DNA from 3 places in the [Enterobacter] lignolyticus SCF1 genome. Region 3 is predicted to be linked to each of the others. Evidence: predicted binding sites of a transcription regulator. Region 3 holds the regulator's gene; each other region holds the start of a gene.

What was found. Region 3 encodes CRP, which controls carbon source genes, mostly activating them, when cyclic AMP is high. Its sites were predicted from a motif close to ATGTGANNNNNNTCACAT; they were not measured.
Region 1: a site for CRP is predicted at 5,149-5,166, ahead of ENTCL_RS03925 (2-hydroxycarboxylate transporter family protein). Genes of this name have one in related genera too.
Region 2: a site for CRP is predicted at 5,825-5,842, ahead of ENTCL_RS00730 (PTS mannitol transporter subunit IICBA). Genes of this name have one in related genera too.

Annotation. Positions count from the first base shown of each region.
Region 1 covers NC_014618.1:814,701-822,684, forward strand. The annotation lists gene ENTCL_RS03905 (DUF554 domain-containing protein) at 1-188, opposite strand, end outside; gene ENTCL_RS03910 (ornithine decarboxylase) at 615-2,750, shown strand; gene ENTCL_RS03915 (response regulator) at 2,782-3,468, opposite strand; gene ENTCL_RS03920 (ATP-binding protein) at 3,453-5,072, opposite strand; gene ENTCL_RS03925 (2-hydroxycarboxylate transporter family protein) at 5,365-6,735, shown strand; gene ENTCL_RS03930 (fumarylacetoacetate hydrolase family protein) at 6,757-7,620, shown strand; gene citC ([citrate (pro-3S)-lyase] ligase) at 7,633-7,984, shown strand, end outside.
Region 2 covers NC_014618.1:142,914-150,897, forward strand. The annotation lists gene lldP (L-lactate permease) at 1-760, opposite strand, end outside; gene ENTCL_RS00710 (YibL family ribosome-associated protein) at 1,034-1,396, opposite strand; gene ENTCL_RS00715 (hypothetical protein) at 1,669-1,863, shown strand; gene mtlR (mannitol operon repressor MtlR) at 1,886-2,476, opposite strand; gene mtlD (mannitol-1-phosphate 5-dehydrogenase) at 2,476-3,624, opposite strand; gene ENTCL_RS00730 (PTS mannitol transporter subunit IICBA) at 3,722-5,638, opposite strand; gene ENTCL_RS00735 (DUF3302 domain-containing protein) at 6,168-6,509, shown strand; gene ENTCL_RS00740 (HlyD family secretion protein) at 6,533-7,669, shown strand; gene ENTCL_RS00745 (glutathione S-transferase) at 7,752-7,984, shown strand, end outside.
Region 3 covers NC_014618.1:402,771-410,754, forward strand. The annotation lists gene argD (bifunctional acetylornithine/succinyldiaminopimelate transaminase) at 1-1,095, shown strand, start outside; gene ENTCL_RS01845 (YccS/YhfK family putative transporter) at 1,082-3,163, opposite strand; gene crp (cAMP-activated global transcriptional regulator CRP) at 3,217-3,849, opposite strand; gene ENTCL_RS01855 (OsmC family protein) at 4,156-4,560, shown strand; gene ENTCL_RS01860 (phosphoribulokinase) at 4,628-5,497, opposite strand; gene ENTCL_RS01865 (YheU family protein) at 5,537-5,755, opposite strand; gene ENTCL_RS01870 (hydrolase) at 5,752-6,774, opposite strand; gene ENTCL_RS01875 (ABC transporter ATP-binding protein) at 6,852-7,984, opposite strand, start outside.

The sequences.
Region 1 (7,984 bases), 410 kb from region 3:
GTGGCCAGCACCATCACCGGCAGGTTCGCGCACTTCATTACCAGCAGGATCCCAATACCCAGCGAGGCCAGGCCAAAAATAGAGGTCATGGAAACGCGGATGCGCTCCGGTAGGCGCTGGCTCAGCAGCGCGCCGATAACGCCGCCTAAAAGGACGGCGCTGGCGTTGATAAAGGGTCCTGTGACCACGTGACTCTCCTGTTATCTATACATCTGTGTTGCATTATTATTATTTAAAACCGCATTTTATACGGATTTATTGCGTAAGGCGTGCATACGCATTTCATCTTGCGCCCTGCGGGGAATGGTGCCATGATTGCGCGAATTTTCTCCTTTCCATACCTAGGGTCGCCAGTATGTTTGATTCTGTAAAGCATCCGCTGCACGCGTTCGCGATATCGCAAAGGCGCCCCTGCATCATACCTTCATCCGCCGTTCGCATCATGCGGTGAGGGTCACGTACGCTCACTGCCGGACAACAGTAAGACCAGACGCGTTCTGTTTTTACTGATGTCTTGCGGTCGGAGCTGGTCACCAGTCGGACCCTGACAGTTTGTGGGCGAGGTCATTACCTGGCCCGGGCCTTTTACTCTCCCGAATCGGGTATTCGCGCTTATGAAATTAATGCACATTGCCGCCAGCCTGGAGCTGGTTTCCCGTCTGTCCACCCATCGCCAGGTGGTGGCGCTGGACGGTACCGATTTTACCGATGTGGCGGCAGTCGTCATTACCGTTGCGGACAGCCGCAGCGGCATTCTGGCCTTACTGAAACGCACCGGTTTTAACCTGCCGGTATTCGTGGTATCGCAAGAGGATATCGAAACCCCGGACGGCGTCGAGGCGGTCATTAGCGGCAGCGTCCAGCAGTGGCTGGAGGTGGAAGCGGCGGCAACCCGCTATGAGGAAAAGCTGCTGCCGCCGTTTTTCGACACGCTGACCCGGTATGTTGAGATGGGCAACAGCACCTTTGCCTGTCCGGGCCATCAGCACGGCGCCTTCTTTAAAAAACACCCCGCCGGGCGCCAGTTTTTTGATTTCTTCGGGGAGAATATTTTCCGCGCCGATATGTGTAACGCCGACGTCAGGCTTGGCGATTTGCTGATCCACGAGGGCGCGGCTAAGCACGCGCAGAAACATGCCGCCAAAGTGTTCAACGCCGACAAAACCTGGTTTGTGCTGAACGGCACCTCGGCGGCGAATAAGGTCGTGACCAACGCGCTGCTGACGCGCGGCGACCTGGTGCTGTTCGATCGCAACAATCATAAATCCAACCACCACGGGGCGCTGATTCAGGCCGGGGCGACGCCGGTGTATCTGGAGGCCGCGCGCAACCCGTTTGGCTTTATCGGCGGCATTGACGAGCACTGCTTCGATGAGAAATACCTGCGGGAGCTTATCGGTGAGGTGGCGCCGCAGCGGGCGAATGAGCCCCGGCCGTTTCGCCTGGCGGTGATCCAGCTAGGCACCTATGACGGCACGGTGTACAACGCGCGCCAGGTCGTCGACAAAATCGGCCACCTGTGCGATTACATCCTGTTTGATTCGGCGTGGGTAGGATACGAGCAGTTTATCCCGATGATGGCGGACTGCTCGCCGCTGCTGCTCGATCTTAACGAAAACGATCCGGGGATCTTCGTCACCCAGTCGGTGCATAAGCAGCAGGCGGGTTTCTCACAGACCTCGCAGATCCACAAAAAAGATAACCACATCCGCGGCCAGGCGCGTTTTTGTCCCTATAAGCGGCTGAATAACGCGTATATGCTGCACGCCTCGACCAGCCCGTTTTACCCGCTGTTTGCCGCGCTGGACGTCAACGCCAAAATTCACGAAGGGGAGAGCGGCCGCCGCCTGTGGGCCGAATGCGTGACGCTGGGCATTGAGGCGCGCAAGGCGATCGTCGCCAGCTGCAGGATGATTAAACCCTTTATCCCGCCGGTGGTGGCCGGGCGGCCGTGGCAGGATCATCCAACCGAGATCATTGCCCGCGAACGGCGCTTCTTTAGCTTTGCGCCGGGCGAGCGCTGGCACGGTTTTGCGGGGTACGCGCAGGATCAGTATTTTGTCGATCCCTGCAAGCTGCTGCTGACCACGCCCGGGATCGACGGCGATACCGGGGAGTACACCGGTTTCGGTATTCCGGCGACCATTCTGGCGCACTACCTGCGCGAAAACGGCATCGTGCCGGAGAAGTGCGATCTGAACTCGATCCTCTTCCTGCTGACGCCTGCCGAAAGCGCGGAGAAGATGGCGCAGCTGGTGGCGATGCTCGGGCGCTTCGAACAGCATATCGAAGACGACACGCCGCTTGCCGAGGTGCTGCCGACGGTCTACCACAAATATCCGGTACGCTACCGCGACTACACCCTGCGCCAGCTGTGTCAGGAGATGCACAACCTCTACGCCAGCTTTGACGTAAAGAGCCTGCAAAAGGCGATGTTCCGCAGGGCCAGCCTGCCGCAGGTGGTGATGAACCCGCAGGATGCCAATATCGCGTTTATTCGCGGCGACGTCGAGCTGGTGCGCCTGAGCGACGCCGAAGGCCGCATCGCCGCCGAAGGCGCGCTGCCGTACCCGCCTGGGGTGCTGTGCGTGGTGCCAGGCGAGGTCTGGGGCGGGGCGGTCCAGCGCTATTTTCTCGCGCTGGAGGAGGGCGTCAATCTGCTGCCGGGCTTTTCGCCGGAGCTACAGGGCGTCTACAGCGAGAAGGACGCCGACGGCATCATGCGGCTGTACGGCTACGTGCTGAAGTAATCTTTCTGCGACCCTCTCTTCCCGGAGAGGGTCAGGCCCGCTTATACAGCCGTCGCGGATGGCCAATCTTGCCGTACAGCATCTCTACCTGTAAAAAACCGCTCTCCACGCAGTGCTCCAGATAGCGGCGGGCGGTGGTTTTGCTCAGGCCGGTTTCGCTGACCACCTCATCGACCGAAAAGCAGTAGTCGCCGCGTTCCTGGAACAGCGCCTGCACCAGCGTCAGGGTTTTTTCCTCAATGCCTTTGCTGCCGTTGTCCTGACGGTAGTTTTTCGCCTGCAGCTGGTAGAGCGAGTCGACGTTCTGCTGGTCGACAATCTTCCACTCCCGCTGCTGGTCGTGGAACTGCACGAAGCGCTCCAGCGACTGGCTAAGACGCTTCCAGGAAACGGGTTTGAGGATATAGTCGAACGCGCCGTTGCGAATGGCCTGGCTACAGGTATCCATATCGCTTGCCGCGGTGATAAAAATCACCGAGCAGTTAGCGCGGCTCAGCAGCGGGTTGCTAAGCATGGTAATACCTTTGCCGTCAGGCAGATAGTTATCCAGCAACACCAGCTGCGGCTGTTTGTCGTTCAGCAGCGTCTGGGCCTGGGCGAGCGAGGAGGCAATGCCAACAAGCCGCAGGCGCGGGTGTTTCTGGATAAGTTCCGCGTGGAGCGCCGCCAGCTCGTTCTCATCTTCAACGATGGCGACATCAATTAATGCTGGTTGCATAGTTCATCTCTCGCTGGAGGGTTTACCGGTATAAATACGGAAAAAATAGCGCCGCGCGGGGCGTTGTCGGCCACCTCGATGGTGCCGCCCGCCTGCGTGACGTAGCTGTCGATAAGATACAGCCCAATGCCGTGATCGCCATGGGTTTTTGTCGTGACGCCGCGTTCAAATATATGCTCGCGGATCGCGGGCGAGATGCCGATGCCGCGATCGGCCACTTCGATGATCAGCTCGCGCTCGTTCAGCAGGATCAACACTTCGACCGGATCGTGCGGCAGCGGCGCGCGCTGGGTCGCCTCAATGGCGTTATCCAGCAGGTTGCCGATGATGGAAATAGCGTCGGACTCCGCCAGCTCCGGCATTGGTTTATCCATCCCGCAGGCCGGGTCGAACACCAGCTCAACGCCTTTCTCCCGCGCCCGCGCCGCTTTGCCGAGCAGCAGGCCGCACAGCGTCGGCGAGTTAAAGCGCGAGGAGAGGAAATCGAGCAGCTCCTGCGCGTGTTCGGACTGCGCCTGAATATAGCGAATGGCCTCATCATAGCGCCCCATGTGCAGCAGTCCGGACAGGGTGGTCATGCGGTTAAGCTGCTCGTGGCGCATGATGCGCAGGTTATCGACGTAGCGTTTGACCTGGCTAAGCTGGGCGCTGAGCGAGTCAATTTCATTGCGGTCGCGGAAGGTGATTACCCATCCCTGCAGCGACTCTTCGAGCATGATCCGCACCCGGCTGGCGAGTACCGTACGCTGGTTGAAGTGGCACACCTGATCGTGGGTATCTTTTGCCAGCATCAGCTGCGGGTCGAAAAACGGTACCGGGGCGATAAGCTCGTGAAGGGACAGCCCGCGCAGCCGCCGCGTCGACTGGCTGAGGCCTAGCAGCTTGCGCGCCGCCTGGTTAATCACCTCGATGTTGAGGTTTTTATCGATGGCGATAACCCCCTCATAAATGGACTCCATCATCGCCTTCTGCTGGCGCACCAGCAGGCCGATTTCGCGCGGCTCCAGCGAGAAAATCTGTTTTTTAATGCTGCGGGTAAAAAACCACGAGAAGATAAACAGGGCGATCAGCAGCAGCACGGCGGCGATCAAAATATTGACCATCTTGTTCACGGTAATGGTATCCAGGTAACTGGTCAGATACCCCACCGACACGATGCCGATGACTTTACCATCATCGCTAAAAATAGGAACTTTGCTGCGCAGCGAAATGCCCAACCCGCCTTTGCGAATGGTGATGATGCTTTTCCCCGCCAGCACTTCCTCGTTGTCTCCGCCGACAAGCCGCGTGCCGACGCGGTTGGCAAAGGCCGAGTGGTACAGGTGCATGGCGTGGTCATCGCCAATAACAATAAAGCTGGCGTCACTGTGCTTTACCAGTTTTTGCATAAATGCATTGATGGCATTAATATCTTTAGCCTGCACCTGCTGGCGTAACGTCGGAATAAGCGCAATCTCTTCTGACTGTATTTTCGCCCGGGCGCTCATTTCCTGATAAAGCTGACGACCGACGTCGACATAATAATAACTGCCCAGCAGCGCAAACAGGATCGAGAAAAAAGCAACCAGCGATATAAACAGTTTTATCTGAAAAGAGAGCTTCATCATCAGTACGCGCATAGCCAGGACCAACGCGCACTGTACCATCATTTCCAGTCCCGGCGCGGGTTTTGACAAAAACTTGTGATCTTTTGCACACCCGTTTGCGGCCCGGCGGCGTGTGGAATAAAAACCATAAAAACCACGCTAATAAATAAGGCGTTTATCACAATTAATAATACAAACCATAAAAACCATAGGGACCATTAAAACTTCGGTTCTAATATGGATTTCCTCACATAACGTACGTCTATGGTCCTTTACGCTTACCGTGCAAAATAACTAAGGGGCTTAATAAATGAGCACGACTGATGATTCTTTCTCTGTTACCCACGATCCGATAAATATCCAGAAAACATCGCTGAAGGAAAAGTGGTGGCACATTATGGACACCTGGAAAGTCGGTATTATTCCTCTGCCGCTGTTCCTGCTGGCGGGGGCGCTCATCGCGATTGACTGTCTGGGCGGCAAGCTGCCGAGCGACATTGTGGTGATGGTCGCGACGCTGGCGTTTTTTGGTTTTGCCTGCGGCGAATTCGGTAAGCGTCTGCCGGTGGTCGGCAAGCTCGGCGCGGCGGCGATTTGCGCCACCTTTATCCCGTCGGCGCTGGTGTACTACGGCCTGCTGCCGGACGTGGTGGTGGAGTCCACCACCAAGTTCTATAAATCCACCAACATTCTGTATCTCTACATCTGCTGCATCATCGTCGGCAGCATCATGAGCATGAACCGCACCACGCTGATTCAGGGCTTTCTGCGCATTTTCTTCCCGATGCTGTGCGGCGAAATCGTCGGCATGCTGGTGGGAATGGGCGTCGGCATGGCGCTGGGGCTGGAGCCGTTCCAGATCTTCTTCTTTATCATTCTGCCGATCATGGCGGGGGGCGTTGGCGAAGGGGCTATCCCGTTGTCCATCGGCTACGCCGCGCTGCTGCATATGGACCAGGGCGTTGCGCTGGGCCGCGTACTGCCGATGGTGATGCTGGGCAGCCTGACGGCGATCGTCATCTCCGGCTGCCTGAACCAGCTCGGCAAACGCTACCCGCACCTGACCGGCGAAGGCCAACTGATGCCGGATCGCGGCAACGGCAACGGCACCGAAAGCGCCGCGCTGAGCGCGCCGTCCTCCGGCAAAGCGGACGTCACCACCATCGCTTCCGGAGCGCTGCTGGCGGTGCTGCTGTATATGCTCGGTATGCTCGGCTACAAGCTGATTGGGCTGCCTGCGCCGGTCGGCATGCTGTTTATCGCGGTGTTTATCAAGCTGGTGCACGGCGTTTCTCCGCGCCTGCTGGAAGGCTCTCAGGTGGTGTACAAATTCTTCCAGACCTCAGTGACCTATCCGATCCTCTTCGCGGTTGGCGTGGCCATCACCCCGTGGAATGAGCTGGTCGCCGCCTTCACGGTGAGCAACCTGCTGGTGATTATCAGCACCGTCTCTGCGCTGGTGGCGACCGGCTTTTTCGTCGGCAAAAAAATCGGTATGCACCCGATTGATGTCGCCATCGTCTCCTGCTGCCAGAGCGGGCAGGGCGGAACCGGCGATGTGGCGATTCTGACCGCGGGCAACCGTATGAGCCTGATGCCGTTCGCCCAGATTGCGACCCGCATCGGCGGGGCGATTAACGTTTCGCTCGCGCTGCTTTTTCTTGGCAATTTCCTTGTTTGATTGATGTATTCAGGAACGATTATGAAACTCGCAAGTTTTATCCACCAGGGCAAGCGCAGCTACGGCGTCGTCACCGCCGCAGGTGTGATTGATTTAGGCCGGCGCCTGGGCTCCCGCTACCCCGACCTGAAGGCGCTGCTGGCGGCGAACGCACTGGCGCAGGCCAGCCGGTACGCCGCTGAGCAGGCTGATTTCAGGACCGAAGAGCTGGAGTTTTTGCCGGTGATTGAGCACCCGGAGAAGATCCTCTGTGTGGGCATGAACTATGCCGAAAAGCGCAAAGAGTTCGATCAGCACAACCCGGCGCCGACGCTGTTCATCCGCTTCCCGGATTCGCAGACCGGCCATAACGCGCCGGTGCTCAAGCCGCGACACTCGCGGGAGTTTGACTATGAGGGCGAGCTCGCGGTGATCATCGGCAGGCGCGGGGAGAATATCTCCCGCGACCGCGCGCTGTCGCACGTGGCGGGCTACAGCTGTTACATGGACGGTTCGGCGCGCGACTGGCAGCACAGCTGGTTTACCGCCGGGAAAAACTGGCGGCAGACCGGGGCGTTTGGGCCCTGGATGACCACGGCGGATGAAATTCCCGATCCGCACAGCCTGGCCATCCGCACCTGGCTTAACGGCCGCATGGTGCAGGAGGACACCACCGCCAGCATGATCCACAAGGTGGCGGAGCTTATCGAGTACATCAGCACCTTCACGCGTCTGAACGCCGGCGATGTGATAATCACCGGCTCTCCGGGCGGCGTCGGGAAAAAACGCAATCCGCCGCTGTTCATGCAGGCCGGGGATCGCATTGAGGTTGAGATTGAGGGGATCGGTCATCTCAGCAATGTGATTATGGACGCCCCAGCGCACGCGCTGACGGCGGCGCATTAAGCGGAAAGCGCAATGACGATGCAACAGGCCATCGATTTTCGGGTCACCGACGTGCTTCGCCATCCGCAGCGGATGAGTCAGATCCGCTATCTGCTGGCGGACAGCGGCCTTGGGATGGACGGCGACATTCGCTGGGTGGTGGAAGCCCGCCTCGGCGAACAGCTGGTGGGCTGCGCCGGGCTTGCCGCCAACGTCATCAAGTGCGTGGCGGTGGATGAGCGGCTGCGCGGTGAAAACCTGAGCGCGCGCCTGCTGGCCGAAGTCGAAAACCTCGGGCTGTCGCAGGGGCATTTTCACCTGTTTTTATGCACGCGTCCGGCAAACCGCGAGCGCTTTACGCGCTGCGGTTTCTGGCCGATTGCCC
Region 2 (7,984 bases), 260 kb from region 3:
AGATGATATCCGGCAGCTCCGGGCCGATAAAGTTAGAGCTCAGGTACTGGGCTATCGCAAAGGAGCCGCCGGCGACCATGACCGCGGGCCAGGTCTCCTTCACGCCGCGCCAGCCGTCCATAATCGCCATGATCCAGAACAGCACGATAATGGTCAGGAACGGCAGCTGGCGGCCGACCATCTGGCCGATTTCAAAGCTGTTCAGACCGGTCACCTGGCCCGCCACGAGAATAGGAATGCCCATCGCGCCAAAGGCGACCGGCGCGGTGTTGACGATAAGGCACAGGCCCGCCGCGTACAGCGGGTTAAAGCCGAGACCGACCAGCAGGGCGGCGGTGATGGCGACCGGCGCGCCGAAGCCTGCCGCGCCTTCCAGAAAGGCGCCAAAAGAGAAGCCCACAATCAGCATCTGCAGGCGCTGGTCCGGCGTGATGGAGAGAATCGACGAGCGAATGATGTCGAACTGCCCGGTCTTCACCGAGATTTTATAGACGAAGACGGCGGCGATAATAATCCAGGCGATCGGCCACAGTCCGTAGAAAAAGCCGTACACGACGGAGGCCAGCGCGCGATCGACCGGCATCTTATAGAAAAGCAGCGCGACCAGCAGCGCAATCGCGACGGTATAGCTGGCGGCCAGATAGCCTTTCAGCTTCAGCTTAATCAGGGCGAAGAAGAAGAACAGGATCGGCAGCGCCGCAATCAGGCTGGACAGCCAGATATTTCCCGCCGGGTCGTAGTTTTGTTGCCAGAGATTCATGCAGGTCTCCTGAGGACCACATAGCGGTAGCGCGACGGGTCTGCGCCCGGTTTTGCATCACACGTTATGTAAAAGTGGTCCTGCCAATATTGTGTTGTAGGGGTAATGACAATGAATGGTTAATCATATGTTGCCGTCAAGCAATGCATATGTTGCGGTGATTTTTATATCTGTGAACTACGGGACACAACGGCAGGGAATTGGTAGGGCCAATTGGCGTAACGGGAGTAAATGCCCCCTCCCGGGCGGGAGAGGGTCAGGGTAAAGCTGGGGTCAGAATTCGCTTTTTGCAAATCCCGTCATCTCTTTGAGCTCCATTTCGCGGCCCAGCGCGGTCATCGGGTGAACGACGACCAGCCCGCGCACGCTTTTTTTCAGCTTGCCCATATCGGCCTGCTCTTTTTTAGTGATGGCGCGTTTAAACGGCATGCTCATCAGCTTTTGCGCTTCTTTGCTCAGCTTCTGGCTCTGTACGCCGCGCAGTCGGCCAATCTCTTCTTCAAGGGTGGCTTTTTCTTTCTCGAGCTCGGCGTATTTCTCTGCGGATTCAACCAGAGACAGTTCCGCCTGCTGGTGGCGGATGGCGTCGAGACGGTCGCTCAGACGTTTAATTTCGTTCTTTTCAACTTCTTTCATGGTCAATGGCTTTTAATAGTAAAAGAGTATCGATAGCGTACAGTATGCGCGCTGAGCGTGATTACTGATAGTTAATTATCAGGATCCGATGGCTTTCACCGTGTTTTTATTCGCAGGATGTTTTTATAATTTATTGAATGTGCTGATAATTATTGAAAATGTCTTTTCTGTCTCGTTTTTACAAAGTTGTCGGCGAAAAAGGCACATTTTCCCCAACCGTTCTCGGTAGGTTTGACCAGACTTAACGCAACTATCTGGACGGAGGCAACGTTATGGCAAAAATGGGCGAGAACGTTCCACGCATCATCGACAAAGCGGTGGATTTTATGGCGTCGAGTCAGGCATTTATGGAGTACCTGAAAAAATCGCCGCGCTCCAATCGTATTCCTGCGGAAATTCCCGACGAGAAAGCGGCGCTGTTTCTGGAGCGGCTGGATTACTATCGCGCGCTGTACAAACCGGCGTGAAAACAGGAAGAAAACCAGGCGGTTATTTCTGAAAGGCTTTTTTCAAGCTGATTCGGGAAATCAGCTCGGTCAGGGATAACACCATCGTCGAGCGAACAACCTGCTGGTAGCGCTGCTGCTGCATGGCGTACAGTTCGATGTCGCTGGTGTCGAAGGCGGGCATCGGCGGCAGAGCCACGACGCAGTGCAGTTCTCCCAGCGGGCCGAGAATTTCATCGTCCGTGAACGCATACTCGTTGCCGTCATGGTTCAGCTCTTCGCGCAGCGCCATCAGCAGTTCCGCATCTTCATATTCGGCGCGGCTGATAACGCCGAGGCCGTAGATAAGCTTCAGCCGCACGGAAAGATCGCCCAGCGGTCCGTCGCCGTCCAGCAACGGTTCCACGGCGTATTTCACCGCATAGTCGTCTTTGCGGAAGACCTGAAGCACCATCATATTCACCGCCTCGGTAAGGAGCTCGACGGCGGCGATAAGAAAGCTTCGTACGGTTTTGCCAGCATTCAGACGCTCAAGCACACGGTTTTCAAAGGCCTGTGTTTCTTCCATTATTGCCTGCATATCTGACAATCTGTTGTTCAGGTGCTGCTGCACGAGCAGCACCGGGTCCTGCATCATGCGTGTGTGTTGTAGGCCGCAACCGCTTCTGCGACCACCTCGCCGTTGGCATCGAGTCCGGAAACCTGTGCCAGCGCGGCCTGTGGGCCTTTCTCGTTAATCAGCTGCGCCAGCTCCAGCGCCTGCGGATCCTGCTCGCTGCGGTAGTGCATCGCGGCGGCAATCCCTTTTACCAGGCTGGCGTGCGGCAGGCCGTACTCCAGCGTGCCGAGCAGCGGCTTAATCAGGCGATCGCCCGCGCTTAATTTACGCAGCGGCTGGCGGCCTACGCGCTCAACATCGTCTTTCAGATACGGGTTCTCAAAACGACCAAGGATTTTCTGGATGTAGGCGGCATGTTTCTGCGCATCAAAGCCATAACGCTTGATAAGCACCGCGCCGCTTTCCTCCATCGCCCCTTTTACCACTGCGCGAATTTTCTCGTCGAGAATCGCGTCACGGATAGTCTGATGGCCGGCTAATTTTCCGAGGTACGCGGTTATAGCATGCCCGGTGTTCAGCGTGAAGAGCTTACGTTCGACAAATGCCATCAGGTTATCAGTTAATTCCATTCCCGGAATGGTCGGCAGAACGCCCTTAAACTGGGTTTTATCCACGATCCACTCGCTAAAGGTTTCTACCGTTACCTCCAGCGGGTCGTTGGTGGCGGACTCGGACGGCGGAACGATGCGGTCGACCGCGGAATCGACAAAGCCGACGTGCTGCTCAACCCAGGCTTTGTCTTCGTCCGCCAGCGCGTTCATCACGTGGCCTTTCAGCTGGGTGGTGCCGCGCACCATATTTTCGCAGGCGATAATGTTCAGCGGGGTGCTCAGGCCGGAAGCTTTGCGTTTTACCAGGCCTTTGGCGATAGCCGGGGCAATGCGCTCGAGCACCACCGGGCCGACGGCGGTGGTCACCAGGTCCACCTGGGCAATCAGGTCAACCACATCGTCGCCGATGCTGCTCACGGCGTTGACGCCGGAAACGGTTTCCACCTGCTCGTTTTCACCTACCACGTGCACCTGATAGCTATGACGGGCATTCAGGGCATCGAGCACCACCTGATTCACATCGGCGAACGTCAGTGCGATCCCCGCGTCGGCCAGCAGTTTGCCGATGAAGCCACGACCGATGTTACCTGCGCCAAAATGTAATGCTTTCATAGTATTAACCTTCATTAATGTTTTTACCCGAGAGGGCTGGGGTGAGGCTTTTCCCTCACCCAAACCCTCTCCTTTGCAGGAGAGGGAGGGTGCTGCGTTATTTGGTGCCTGCAATCAGCGCCAGCACTTCATCAACGCTGGTAGTGGTCGCCAGACGCTCAATGACGGATTCGTCATCCAGCGCGTTGGTCAGGCTGGTGATCACCTGGATGTGCTCGTTATTGCGTGCGGCAATACCAATCACCAGGCGGGCGATGTCGTCTTCCTCTTCGCCGAAGCGCACGCCGTTCGGATACTGGCAGAACACGACGCCGGTTTTCAGCACGCGATCCTTCGCTTCGACGGTGCCGTGCGGTACCGCGATGGACTCGCCCAGGTAGGTCGGGGTCAGCTTTTCGCGTTCCAGCATGGCGTCGACATATTCCGGCTCAACGTAGCCGCCTTTGACCAGCTGCTCGCCCGCGAAGCGGATAGCCTCTTCTTTGGTGGCGGCATGACGGCCGAGGAAGATGTTTTCCGCGCCCAGCTTGAACAGATGGCTGTTATCGGCGTCGAAGCTGTCTTTCAGGCTATCGCGCACCTTTTCTTCGTTATCGACATGGCGCTGTGCCGCGACCAGACGCTCGGTCAGGCTGGTGTACAGGCCGCTGTCGAGGAAGTTGGTCAGCGAAATATGCTGCGCCTGCGGAACCTGGCGCATAGCGCGTTCGGTCAGGTCGCGGTGCGTAATGACCAGGTCAACGTCCGGCGGCAGGCTGTTGATCGCGCTGTTGGTAACCGAGATGTGGCTCAGGCCCGCATCCTGGACTTTCTTACGCAGCACGCCTGCGCCCATGGCGCTGGAGCCCATACCGGCATCGCAAGCGACGATGATTTTACGCACGTGGCTCAGATCGTTGGTCACATCGCCTGCGCTCAGCGCGCTTGCTGCGCCTTTGGATTCGGCCTTCATGTCGTGCATACGACGGGTTGCCGTTTCAATGTCGTCGTCTTCTTTCACTTTGCTGGTTTTCAGCAGGATAGAGGAGACGATGAAGGAGACCGCCATCGCAGCGAAAATCGCCGTTACGTTCGCGAAGTAGGCGCCTTTCGGCGTCATTGCCAGCACTGCCAGGATAGAACCCGGAGAAGCCGGAGAAACCAGACCGCCGTTGAGAATCGTCAGGGTGAATACGCCGGTCATACCGCCGAGGATAACGGCCAGGATCAGACGCGGGTTCATCAGCACGTACGGGAAGTAAATCTCGTGGATACCGCCCAGGAAGTGGATGATTGCCGCACCGCCTGCAGACTGTTTGGCGCTACCGCGGCCAAAGAACATGTAGGCCAGCAGGACGCCCATACCCGGACCCGGGTTGGCTTCAATCAGGAAGAAGATGGATTTGCCCATCTCATGGGACTGCTGAATGCCCAGCGGCGAGAAGATACCGTGGTTGATGGCGTTGTTGAGGAACAGGATTTTCGCCGGTTCAACAAAGATAGACGCCAGCGGCAGCATGTCATGCGCCACCATGAAGTTAACGCCTGCCGCCAGAATTTTGGACAGAACTTCAACTGACGGACCAATACCGAGGAACGCCAGAATCGCCAGGATCATACCGATGATACCGGCGGAGAAGTTGTTCACCAGCATTTCAAAGCCGGATCTGATCTTACCGTCAACCCAGGCATCGAAATGTTTGATCGCCCAGCCGCCCAGCGGACCTGCGATCATGGCGCCCAGGAACATCGGCATATCGGCACCGACGATGACGCCCATGGTGGTAATGGCGCCCACGACGCCGCCGCGATCGCCGCCAACCAGACGACCACCGGTGAAACCGATAAGCAGCGGCAGCAGATAGGTGATCATCGGGCCGACCAGTTTCGCCAGCGTTTCGTTTGGCAACCACCCTGTCGGAATGAATAAGGCGGTGATAATACCCCACGCGATGAACGCGCCGATATTTGGCATCACCATATTGCTGAGGAATCGACCAAAGCTCTGCACTTTGATCTTGATATCGGATGACATAAAAACACCCCTTCTTATGTTTGCTGTCGCGCAGGCCAGAAGCCCGAGGTTTGTTGTTAATATAGCGGCAGAGGTAGCCGGACCTTGTTGATGATGCGAAATCTGGCACTGAATCGTTCAACTGTCCAGTTAGTGCTCTTTTGTGTGATTGTCATCACGCTATTGTGGGGGTGGCCGTCTAATTTGTAGTGATCTTCATCACAAAATGGCCGTGTAGAAAAAATACACTTGTGCAAAAAACACCCTAAATTGATTTTTGATGTGACATTGATCATGTTTTTGTGGTGTGCTTTTTTTCTTGGTGTGTGATTAACATCACATACTATTTTTCGCTGCGCCTCGCCGACTGTGATCGGGCTCAAGATTGTTCGCCGCACCGGATAAGCGTTGAAAGTTCGCTACATTTCACTGAAAAAGACCTTGCGGGGTAAATGGCGAGAAAACGTCCGCTGGCTTATGCTTACTCTGAACCGGGCTCAAAGGCGTGTTCACGGCACTTTCCTGAACTTATAGCGTAGAAGAGGCAGCTATGTTTCTTAATTACTTTGCGCTGGGTGTTCTTATATTTGTTTTTCTGGTGATATTTTATGGGATTATTATTCTCCATGATATTCCCTATCTTATTGCTAAATCTCGCAACCACCCCCATGCCGACGCAATCCACGTTGCAGGATGGGTGAGCTTATTTACGCTGCATGTCATTTGGCCATTTCTCTGGATTTGGGCCACGCTTTACCGCCCGGAACGGGGCTGGGGAATGCAGCACTCACCACAATCAGAGCAGTCGCAAGAACCTCAAGCGCCACAGGATGAAACGCTGGCAGAGCTGAGACAGCGCATCGAAGCGCTTGAGCAAAAACTTAATTCATAACCTTTTCTTGTGAGTACACCACTATGGATCTGCTCATTATTCTGACCTATGTCGCGCTGGCGTGGTCAATATTTAAGATCTTCAAAATTCCCGTTAATAAATGGACGGTGCCCACCGCGGCGTTGGGCGGCGTATTTCTGGTCGGCGCCCTGATTCTGTTTATGAACTACAACCACCCTTACACGTTCCTCGCCCAGAAGGCGGTGATTTCTATTCCCATCACGCCGCAGGTTACCGGAGTCGTCAGTGAAGTTACCGATAAACAAAATACGATGATTCGCAAGGGCGAAGTGTTATTTAAAATCGATCCGGCGCGTTACCAGTCGCGAGTGGACAGGCTGCAGGCGGATCTGGTGACCGCTATCCATAACATCGAAGCCATGAAGGGACAGCTGGCCGAAGCGATTGCCGATACCGAGCGGGTTTCCGCCGAGCGCGATCGTCTGTTTAAGGACTATCAGCGCTACCTGCAGGGCAGCCGGGCGAAGGTGAACCCGTTCTCACAAAGCGATATCGATAACGCCCGTCAGAACTTTCTGGCGCAGGATGCGATGGTGAAAGCGTCGCTGGCAAACCAGGCGCAAATTAAGAGCCAACTGGAAAGTATGCAGAACGGGGAGCAGTCGCAAATCGTCAGCCTGCGCGCCCAGCTTCGGGAAGCGCAGTATAACCTCGATCAGACAACGATTCGCGCGCCGAGCGATGGTTACGTCACTCAGGTGCTGATTCGCCCCGGCACCTACGCCGCCGCGCTGCCGCTGCGCCCGGTGATGGTGTTTATTCCTGAGCAGAAAAGGCAGATTATCGCTCAGTTCCGGCAAAATTCGCTGCTGCGCCTGAAGCCGGGCGACGAGGCTGAAGCGGTGTTTAACGCGCTGCCAGGCCAGGTGTTTACCGGCAAACTGGATAAGATACTGCCGGTGGTGCCAGGCGGCTCGTACCAGGCGCAGGGGACGCTGCAGTCGCTGACGGTGACGCCGGGTACCGACGGCGTGCTGGCGGTGATTGATTTGGACCCCAATGTGGACGTGGACGCGTTGCCGGACGGCATCTACGCGCAGGTCGCGGTCTATTCCGAACATTTCCATCATTTATCGGTTATGCGCAAAGTGCTGTTGCGAATGACGAGCTGGATGCATTATCTCTACCTTGACCACTAAATAGACGCCCACGGCGAAGGGACCTGCGAACTTCGCCGTGTTGCATCATACTTAGCGTTTTGTTGGCGAAAAGGACCAGATAATGAAACTGATCGGCAGCTACACCAGCCCTTTTGTTCGTAAGATTTCCGTACTCCTGCTTGAGAAGGGTATCCCCTTCGAATTTATCAACGAACTGCCCTACAACGCTGAGAACGGCGTTGCCCGCTATAACCCTCTGGGGAAGGTCCCGGCGCTGGTGACCGATGACGGCGAGTGCTGGTTCGACTCGCCGATTATCGCCCAGTACATTGAGCTGCTGAATATCACGCCGGC
Region 3 (7,984 bases):
TATATTGATTTCGCGGGCGGCATTGCCGTAACGGCGCTGGGGCACTGCCATCCGGCGCTGGTGGAGGCGCTCAAGCGCCAGGGCGAAACCCTGTGGCACACCAGCAACGTGTTTACTAACGAACCGGCGCTGCGTCTGGGGCGTAAGCTGATTGATGCGACCTTTGCCGAGCGCGTGGTGTTTATGAACTCCGGGACCGAGGCCAATGAAACCGCCTTTAAGCTGGCGCGCTACTATGCCTCAACCCGCCACAGCCCGTATAAAAGCAAAATTATCGCCTTCCATAACGCCTTCCACGGGCGCTCGCTGTTTACCGTCTCCGTTGGCGGACAGCCGAAATACTCCGATGGCTTCGGTCCCAAACCGGCCGATATTATCCATGTGCCGTTTAACGATCTGCACGCCGTTGCCGCGGTGATGGATGACCATACCTGCGCGGTGGTGGTGGAGCCGATTCAGGGCGAAGGCGGCGTGACGGCGGCGACGCCCGCGTTTTTGCAGGGTCTGCGCGAGCTGTGCGATAAGCATCAGGCGCTGCTGGTGTTTGATGAGGTGCAGTCCGGCATGGGGCGTACCGGGTCGCTGTTTGCCTATATGCACTACGGTGTGACCCCGGATATTCTCACCACCGCGAAAGCGCTGGGCGGCGGTTTTCCGGTCAGTGCGATGCTGACCACACAGGATATCGCCAGCGCCTTTCATGTGGGGTCGCACGGCTCAACCTATGGCGGCAACCCGCTGGCCAGTGCGGTCGCCGGGGCGGCATTTGACATTATCAATACGCCTGAAGTGCTGAACGGCGTGAGCGCCAAACGTGAGCAGTTCGTCGGTCATTTGCAGCAGATAGACGCGCAGTTTGATGTCTTCAGCGAGATCCGCGGGATGGGGCTGCTGATCGGCGCCGAGCTAAAACCGCAGTACAAAGGGCGCGCGCGCGAGTTTTTACACGCGGGCGCGCAGGCGGGAGTGATGGTGCTTAACGCCGGGCCGGACGTAATGCGCTTTGCGCCGTCGCTGGTGGTGGAAAGCGCGGACATCGATGAAGGGATGGCGCGCTTTGCCCGTGCGGTCGGCGCGGTGGTTAGCGCTCGCTAAGCCGGGTGCGCAGCCAGATCCCATGACGCGGGCGCTGGCGCCAGGCCACCGACGAAATGGTGTGCATGGTGCTGAGGTGGCCAAGCACGCGCTGCAGGTGCTGCTCCATGGTGCTTAACGGACCATGGGACAGCATTTCAGGCGACTCCATGATGTTGGCATCGTTACTGCCGCCGGGCTCGTCATACTCAAGGCGCTGCTGGCAGCGCTGCAGAGCGATTTCGCACGACTGCAGGTAGCGCTCGGCCAGATCCGGCGTCAGCATATTATGCTCGCGCGCCAGCGTGGTCATGGCGTTGATATGTTCGACGATAAACTGGCTGTGGGTCACCCACAGCTTCATATCCGCCAGATAGTGCGAATTGAAGCCGGGCTCCTGCATGGCCTGGTTGAGCGAGTTAAACAGCGCGTTGTGAGCCTGATTGACCCGCATACGCTGGTAGGCGAGCGTCGGCGCCTGCGGGTCATCGCTCAGGATCAGACGCATCGCGTCCTGGTCGGCCTCCAGCGCGTCGTGGGCGTTTTTGCGCAGCAGGCCGCTCTGCCACTGCGGCCAGAGCCAGACCATCCCGCCAAGCGCTATCAGACAGCCTATTACCGTATCGATAAAGCGGGCGACGATAAACTGCTCGCCGTTGAGGGTCAGCAGCTGCAGCGTGTACACCGCCGTGACGGTAAAACCGACCATCGCCCAACCGTAGTTTTTCCGAATCGTCAGGTAGCTGATGAGCGTAATGAGCAGCATCGCCGCCAGAGTGTAGCCTTCCGGCACGTGGAAATGCAGAGCCCCGGCGGCGATAACCAGTCCGACCAGCGTTCCCGCCGCCCGGTGAAAGATTCTGACCCGGGTCGCGCTATAGCCGTTTTGCGTCACAAACAGCACCGTCATCATTATCCAGTACGGCTTCGGCAGATGCAGCGCCACCCCCATCAGGCTGGCGACGCTCAGCATCACGCTGATGCGCGCGGCGTTGCGAAAGGCCGGTGATTTAAGCGACAGATAGCTTCTGAGCGCAGGGATCAGCGGCAGGCGACGCTCTTTATCCGCCATAAGATTGCGCGGGTACAGCGGCCGCTGGAGGCGCAAAACGCGCGCGATCCGGCTGAAGTGCCAGGCGCAGAACTGCCCGACCGGGTTATCCGGATGCTGGCGGGCGATTTTTTCCAGCGCGCCTATTTGTTTGTCCATTGAAAAGCGCTGCGGGAAGCGGTGGTAGAGGATATCGTCAGCCATTACCCGCAGGCGCGCGGCGACCGTCTGCGCGTTCCAGCGGATCACCGCTTCGGCGTGGCTGCGTTCGACCAGCTTCTGCACCTCTTCCGGCAGGTGCAGGCTGACGGAGATATGCTCCTGCAGATCCATCGCCATCTGAAAAGCGCGCAGCAGGCGCTTATATTCGCTGTTCTTATTGGCCGCGAGCATGTGCAGCTGCTGGTAGCACTGGGTGATCAGGTCAACCGCCTTTTGCTGGCGGTTCAGCAGCGGCGGCAGCGCGGTCGACGGGTCGGTATGCTGGGTCAGCAGGCTGTATTTGGCTTCGCAGTAGTCGGCAAGCTGGCGGTAGAGCAGGCTGAGGGATTCTCTTAGCGGCTGCTCGCGCCACAGGGTGAACCAGAACCAGTTAAATACGCCGTACCAGAGGGTGCCGCAGGCGTAGATCAACAGCGGCTCCCACACCGGCATATTGCCCGCAAGGCTGAGCGTAAAGATGGCGGCGATGAGCGAGGCCGGGAGCAGGCGCGCGTGCAGGCTGCTGAGCTCGGCGGTGACGCCGAGCGTCATGGCAAGCCCGGTGAGGATCAGCGGCAAAGGAACGTCCTGCGCCAGCAGCAGCTGTACCGCCAGGCTGCAGCCGGCAAACAGCGAGCCGCCGATAATCAGGCGCTTGAAAAAGCGCTTATGGGGCGTGTCGAGGCCGGCGACGTTGCAGCAGGCGGGGACCAGGGAAAACAGCAGACCGTAGTTCAGGTAGCCCAGGAACAGGCCGACGGCAACCGGCAGGCAGAGCACCAGCGTCTGCCGCAATGCGTAGTTAACTTCGGGGTGATAAATCAGTCGGCGCCACATGAGTATAAAGACAAAAACGGCGTGTTGCGGGGGCAATACGCCGTGTGGTGGACTTAGCGGGTACCGTAAACCACGATGGTTTTACCGTGGGCGGAGATCAGGTTCTGATCTTCGAGCATTTTCAGGATACGGCCTACCGTTTCGCGAGAACAGCCCACGATTTGACCAATTTCCTGACGGGTGATTTTGATCTGCATACCGTCCGGGTGCGTCATGGCGTCCGGCTGTTTCGCCAGGTTCAGCAGGGTTTGCGCGATACGACCCGTAACGTCCAGGAAGGCGAGGTTGCCGACTTTTTCAGAGGTCACCTGCAGGCGACGAGCCATCTGAGAAGAGAGGCGCATCAGAATATCCGGGTTAACCTGGATCAGCTGACGGAATTTTTTGTATGAAATTTCAGCCACTTCACATGCAGTTTTAGCACGTACCCAGGCACTACGCTCTTGACCTTCTTCAAACAGGCCTAATTCACCGATGAAATCGCCCTGGTTCAGGTAAGAGAGGATCATCTCTTTCCCTTCTTCATCCTTGATGAGTACTGCAACGGAGCCTTTCACGATGTAATACAGCGTTTCTGCTTTTTCACCCTGGTGAATCAGCGTGCTCTTCGATGGGTACTTATGAATGTGGCAATGAGACAAGAACCATTCAAGAGTCGGGTCTGTTTGCGGTTTGCCAAGCACCATGCGCGGTTATCCTCTGTTATAAGCTTTCTCCAGCGGCAGCAATGAGATTGCCACTGGCTTTGCAATCGTATCCTTCCCTGTACCTGGGAAGTCGGCTGTCGGATTTTGATGCAGCCTGTAATTGAGATGTCCTCTGCATACATGCAGTACTTCAATGTATTACTGTAGCATCCCGACTGTTTTAGCATAGCTTTCGCCGCATGTCTCCTGGTGTCTCGCTTCAGCATGACGCAGGTCGCCTTCCGTTGCGAGAAATGTTATGTACGCGTAATCTGTCAGAAAAAATGCAACCAGGAGTTAACGAATATGCAAGCGCGAGTGAAGTGGGTCGAAGGTTTAACCTTTCTGGGTGAGTCAGCTTCCGGCCACCAGATCCTGATGGATGGCAACTCCGGTGATAAAGCGCCAAGCCCGATGGAAGTCGTGCTGATGGCGGCAGGCGGCTGTAGCGCTATTGACGTGGTGTCGATTCTGCAAAAAGGGCGCAACGACGTGACCGACTGCGAAGTGAAGCTGACTTCCGAGCGCCGCGAAGAGGCGCCGCGCCTGTTTACCCACATCAACCTGCACTTCATCGTGACAGGCAAAGCGCTTAAGGATGCGGCCGTATCGCGCGCGGTGGATCTTTCGGCGGAAAAATACTGCTCGGTGGCGTTAATGCTGGAGAAAGCGGTGAATATCACGCATTCATACGAAGTGATTGAGGCGTAATGGAGGGGGCATCGTGCGCGTTGATGCCCTCATCCTGACCCTCTCCTGACCGGGAGAGGGACTATGATCAGGCGATCCGCTTCCCTTCCATCAGCCGCTGCACCAGCGGCGTCATGATAAGCTCCATTGCCAGCCCCATCTTGCCGCCCGGCACCACCAGCGTATTCATATGTGAAATGAATGAGCCCTGCAGCATGGCCAGCAGCCATGGGAAGTCAATGTCTTCCAGATTGCGGAAATGAATCACCACGAAGCTCTCATCCAGCGAGGGGATGCCTTTGGCGGCGAACGGGTTCGAGGTATCGACCGTCGGCACGCGCTGGAAGTTGATATGGGTGCGCGAAAACTGCGGCGTGATAAAGTTGATGTAGTCTTCCATTGAGCGCACTACCGAATCCATCACCGCTTCGCGGGAGTGGCCGCGCTCGCTGGTATCGCGAATGAGCTTTTGGATCCACTCCAGGTTGACGATGGGCACCACGCCGACCAGCAGGTCCACATGGCGCGCCACATCGTGCTGCGGCGTCACGACGCCGCCGTGCAGCCCTTCGTAGAACAGCACGTCGGTAGGCTCCGGCAGCGGTTGCCAGGGGGTAAAGGTTCCCGGCACCTGGTCCCAGGGTACCGCTTCATCGTAGGTGTGCAGGTATTTGCGCGACTGGCCGCTCCCCGTTTGCCCGTAGGTGGTAAAGGTCTGCTCCAGCAGGCCAAAATCATTAGCATCCGGACCGAAGTAGCTGATATGACGGCCTAAATCGCGCGCCTTACGGATGGCCATGTCCATCTCCGGACGGGTGTAGCGGTGAAAGCTGTCGCCTTCCACTTCCGCCGCGCGGAGGTTCAGTTGGGCAAAGATTTTACGAAAGGCGAGGCTGGTTGTGGTGGTTCCTGCGCCGCTGGAGCCGGTTACGGCGATCACCGGATGTTTGGCTGACATGTCGAACAACTCCCTGAATAAGCAATTGTTTTAGTATAGTCAGCCGCGAAACTGGGTGCGGGGCATAATATTGACCGTCTCGTGCAGTTCTGACCACACCAGTACGGCTTCCCCGCGTTGTAGCTGTTGTTTGACGTCGGCGACCTTGTCTTCAAGCGTTCGTTCATGTTCACCATAATCGGTGCCTTCACGCAAGACAAAGCTTTCAATCAGATTATCCAGCGTCTGCGGATCGAGTTCCTGCCAGGGAATGATCATGGCGCGGCTCCTAACCAGCGCGTCAGCCAGTCCGGAATGCGTTGTTCCAGCCACATCTGCGGGCGCCGCGGGGTGCCGCCGACAAAGCCTACGTGACCGCCATGCTCCGTCAGCTGATACTGAATATTCGCTGGCAATTCTTCCTGAGCGGGAATGGAGTGATGATCCATAAACGGATCGTCCTTCGCGTGGATAATCAGCGTCGGATGGGTTATCTGGCTCAGCACCGGCATTGCGCTGCACTGGCGATAGTAGTCTATCGCATCGGCAAAGCCGTGGATTTTCGCGGTGATCAGATCGTCGAAGTCGCGGATGCGGCGCACGCTCTTGAGCTGTTTAAGATCGACGGGCAGCGTGCCGGGATACGCTTTGAGCTTGCGCGAGGCGTTCGCTTTGAGCAGATTCAGCAGATAGCGCTGGTAGACCCGCGAGAAGCCTTTATCCATGTGGTAGCTGCAGGCCTCGAGCATAAACGGCGCGGAGACGATAACCGCGGCATCCAATGGCGCGCTGGCGCCCTCTTTGGCCAGCAGGCAGGCGAGCATATTGCCCCCCAGCGAGTAGCCGACGGCCGCGGTCGGCACCGTACCGAATTCACGGCGCAGCCAGTGTAAAAACCAGGTGCCGTCTTCTGTTTCGCCGGAGTGGTAAATTCGCTGATTGCGGTTAGGTTCGCCGCTGCAGCCGCGGAAATGCATCACCACGCCGAGCCAGCCGCGCTGTTTCGCGGCATGAATCAATCCGTGGGCGTAGGGGCTGTATAAGCTGCCTTCAAGGCCGTGGAACACCACCAGCCGCGGTTTGTGTCTCGCCTGCTGCGGGTCTTCACTCCAGGCGAGATCGACAAAGTCGCCGTCGGGAAGATCAAGCCGCTGCCAGTGCGGGGTGAATTTTAACCGACGGCGGATCAGCCGCGGGATCATCGTTTGCAGGTGGCGGTTACGCACACCCCGCATCGGGATGAAATCAGCGCTGTTTGCGGGCGGTAGTTCGAAATCTACTGGGGTAATTTGAGCCATAACGGTGCGATGTTATCAAGATTCTACGTTTTACTATACCGCCAGACAGATTTCGTGTTTATGAATTCGAGCCAGAATTAACTTTCCTGCATCATTTGCTCAAGCTGCTCCTGCGCGTCTAACCAGGCCATTTCACACTCTTCAAGCCCGGATTTCGCGCTGGCCTGCTGCTGTAAGCACTCTGCCAGTTCCGCTTTTCGCTCGACATCATACAGCCCGCTGTCTCCCAGCTTCTCTTCCGCTTTCGCCAGCTGCGCGTGCAGCTTTTCCATCTCTTTTTCCAGACGGGCAATCTCTTTACGCAGCGGCTGCGTCTGGGTACGGAGCTCCGCTTCCCGGCGCTTCTGGTCTTTACGCGCCTGGGCGCTGTTGGCGTTATCCTTTGGCGCGTCATCAGGCTGGCTTTCCTGCTTTTGCAGGTCGCTCAGCCACTGCTGGTAATCCTCCAGGTCGCCGTCAAACGGCTCAACCTTGCCGTCGTGGACCAGATAGAGATCGTCGGTGGTGGAGCGCAGCAGGTGACGGTCGTGCGAAACGACGACCAGCGCGCCTTCGAAATCGATCAGCGCTTCGGTCAGCGCCTGGCGCATATCCAGATCGAGGTGGTTGGTCGGTTCGTCGAGCAGCAGCAGGTTCGGACGCTGCCAGACGATAAGCGCCAGGACCAGACGCGCTTTTTCACCGCCGGAGAAACGCTCGGTGTTCTCCGTCACCTTATCGCCCTGAAAGCCGAAGCCGCCGAGGTAGTCGCGCAGCTTCTGCTCCAGCTCCTGCGGCGCCAGGCGCGCCAGATGCTGCAGCGGAGACTCATCGGCGCGCAGATACTCGAGCTGATGCTGGGCGAAATAGCCGAGCTTGATGCCCTTCGCCAGGCCAATCTCGCCGTGCATGGGCTGCAGCTCGCCGGCCAGCAGCTTGATAAGCGTGGATTTACCGGCGCCGTTACGCCCCAGCAGACCGATGCGCGAACCCGGCACCAGGTTGAGCTTAATGGAGTCCAGAATGGTGCGTTCGCCGTAGCCGGCGCTGACTTTCTCCATCTTCAACAGCGGGTTGGGCAGGCTCTCCGGCGCGCGGAAGCTGAAATGAAACGGGTTATCGACGTGCGCCGGGGCGATCATCTCCATGCGCTCCAGCATTTTGATGCGGCTCTGGGCCTGTTTGGCCTTTGAGGCTTTCGCCTTAAAGCGGTCGATAAAGCTCTGCAAAT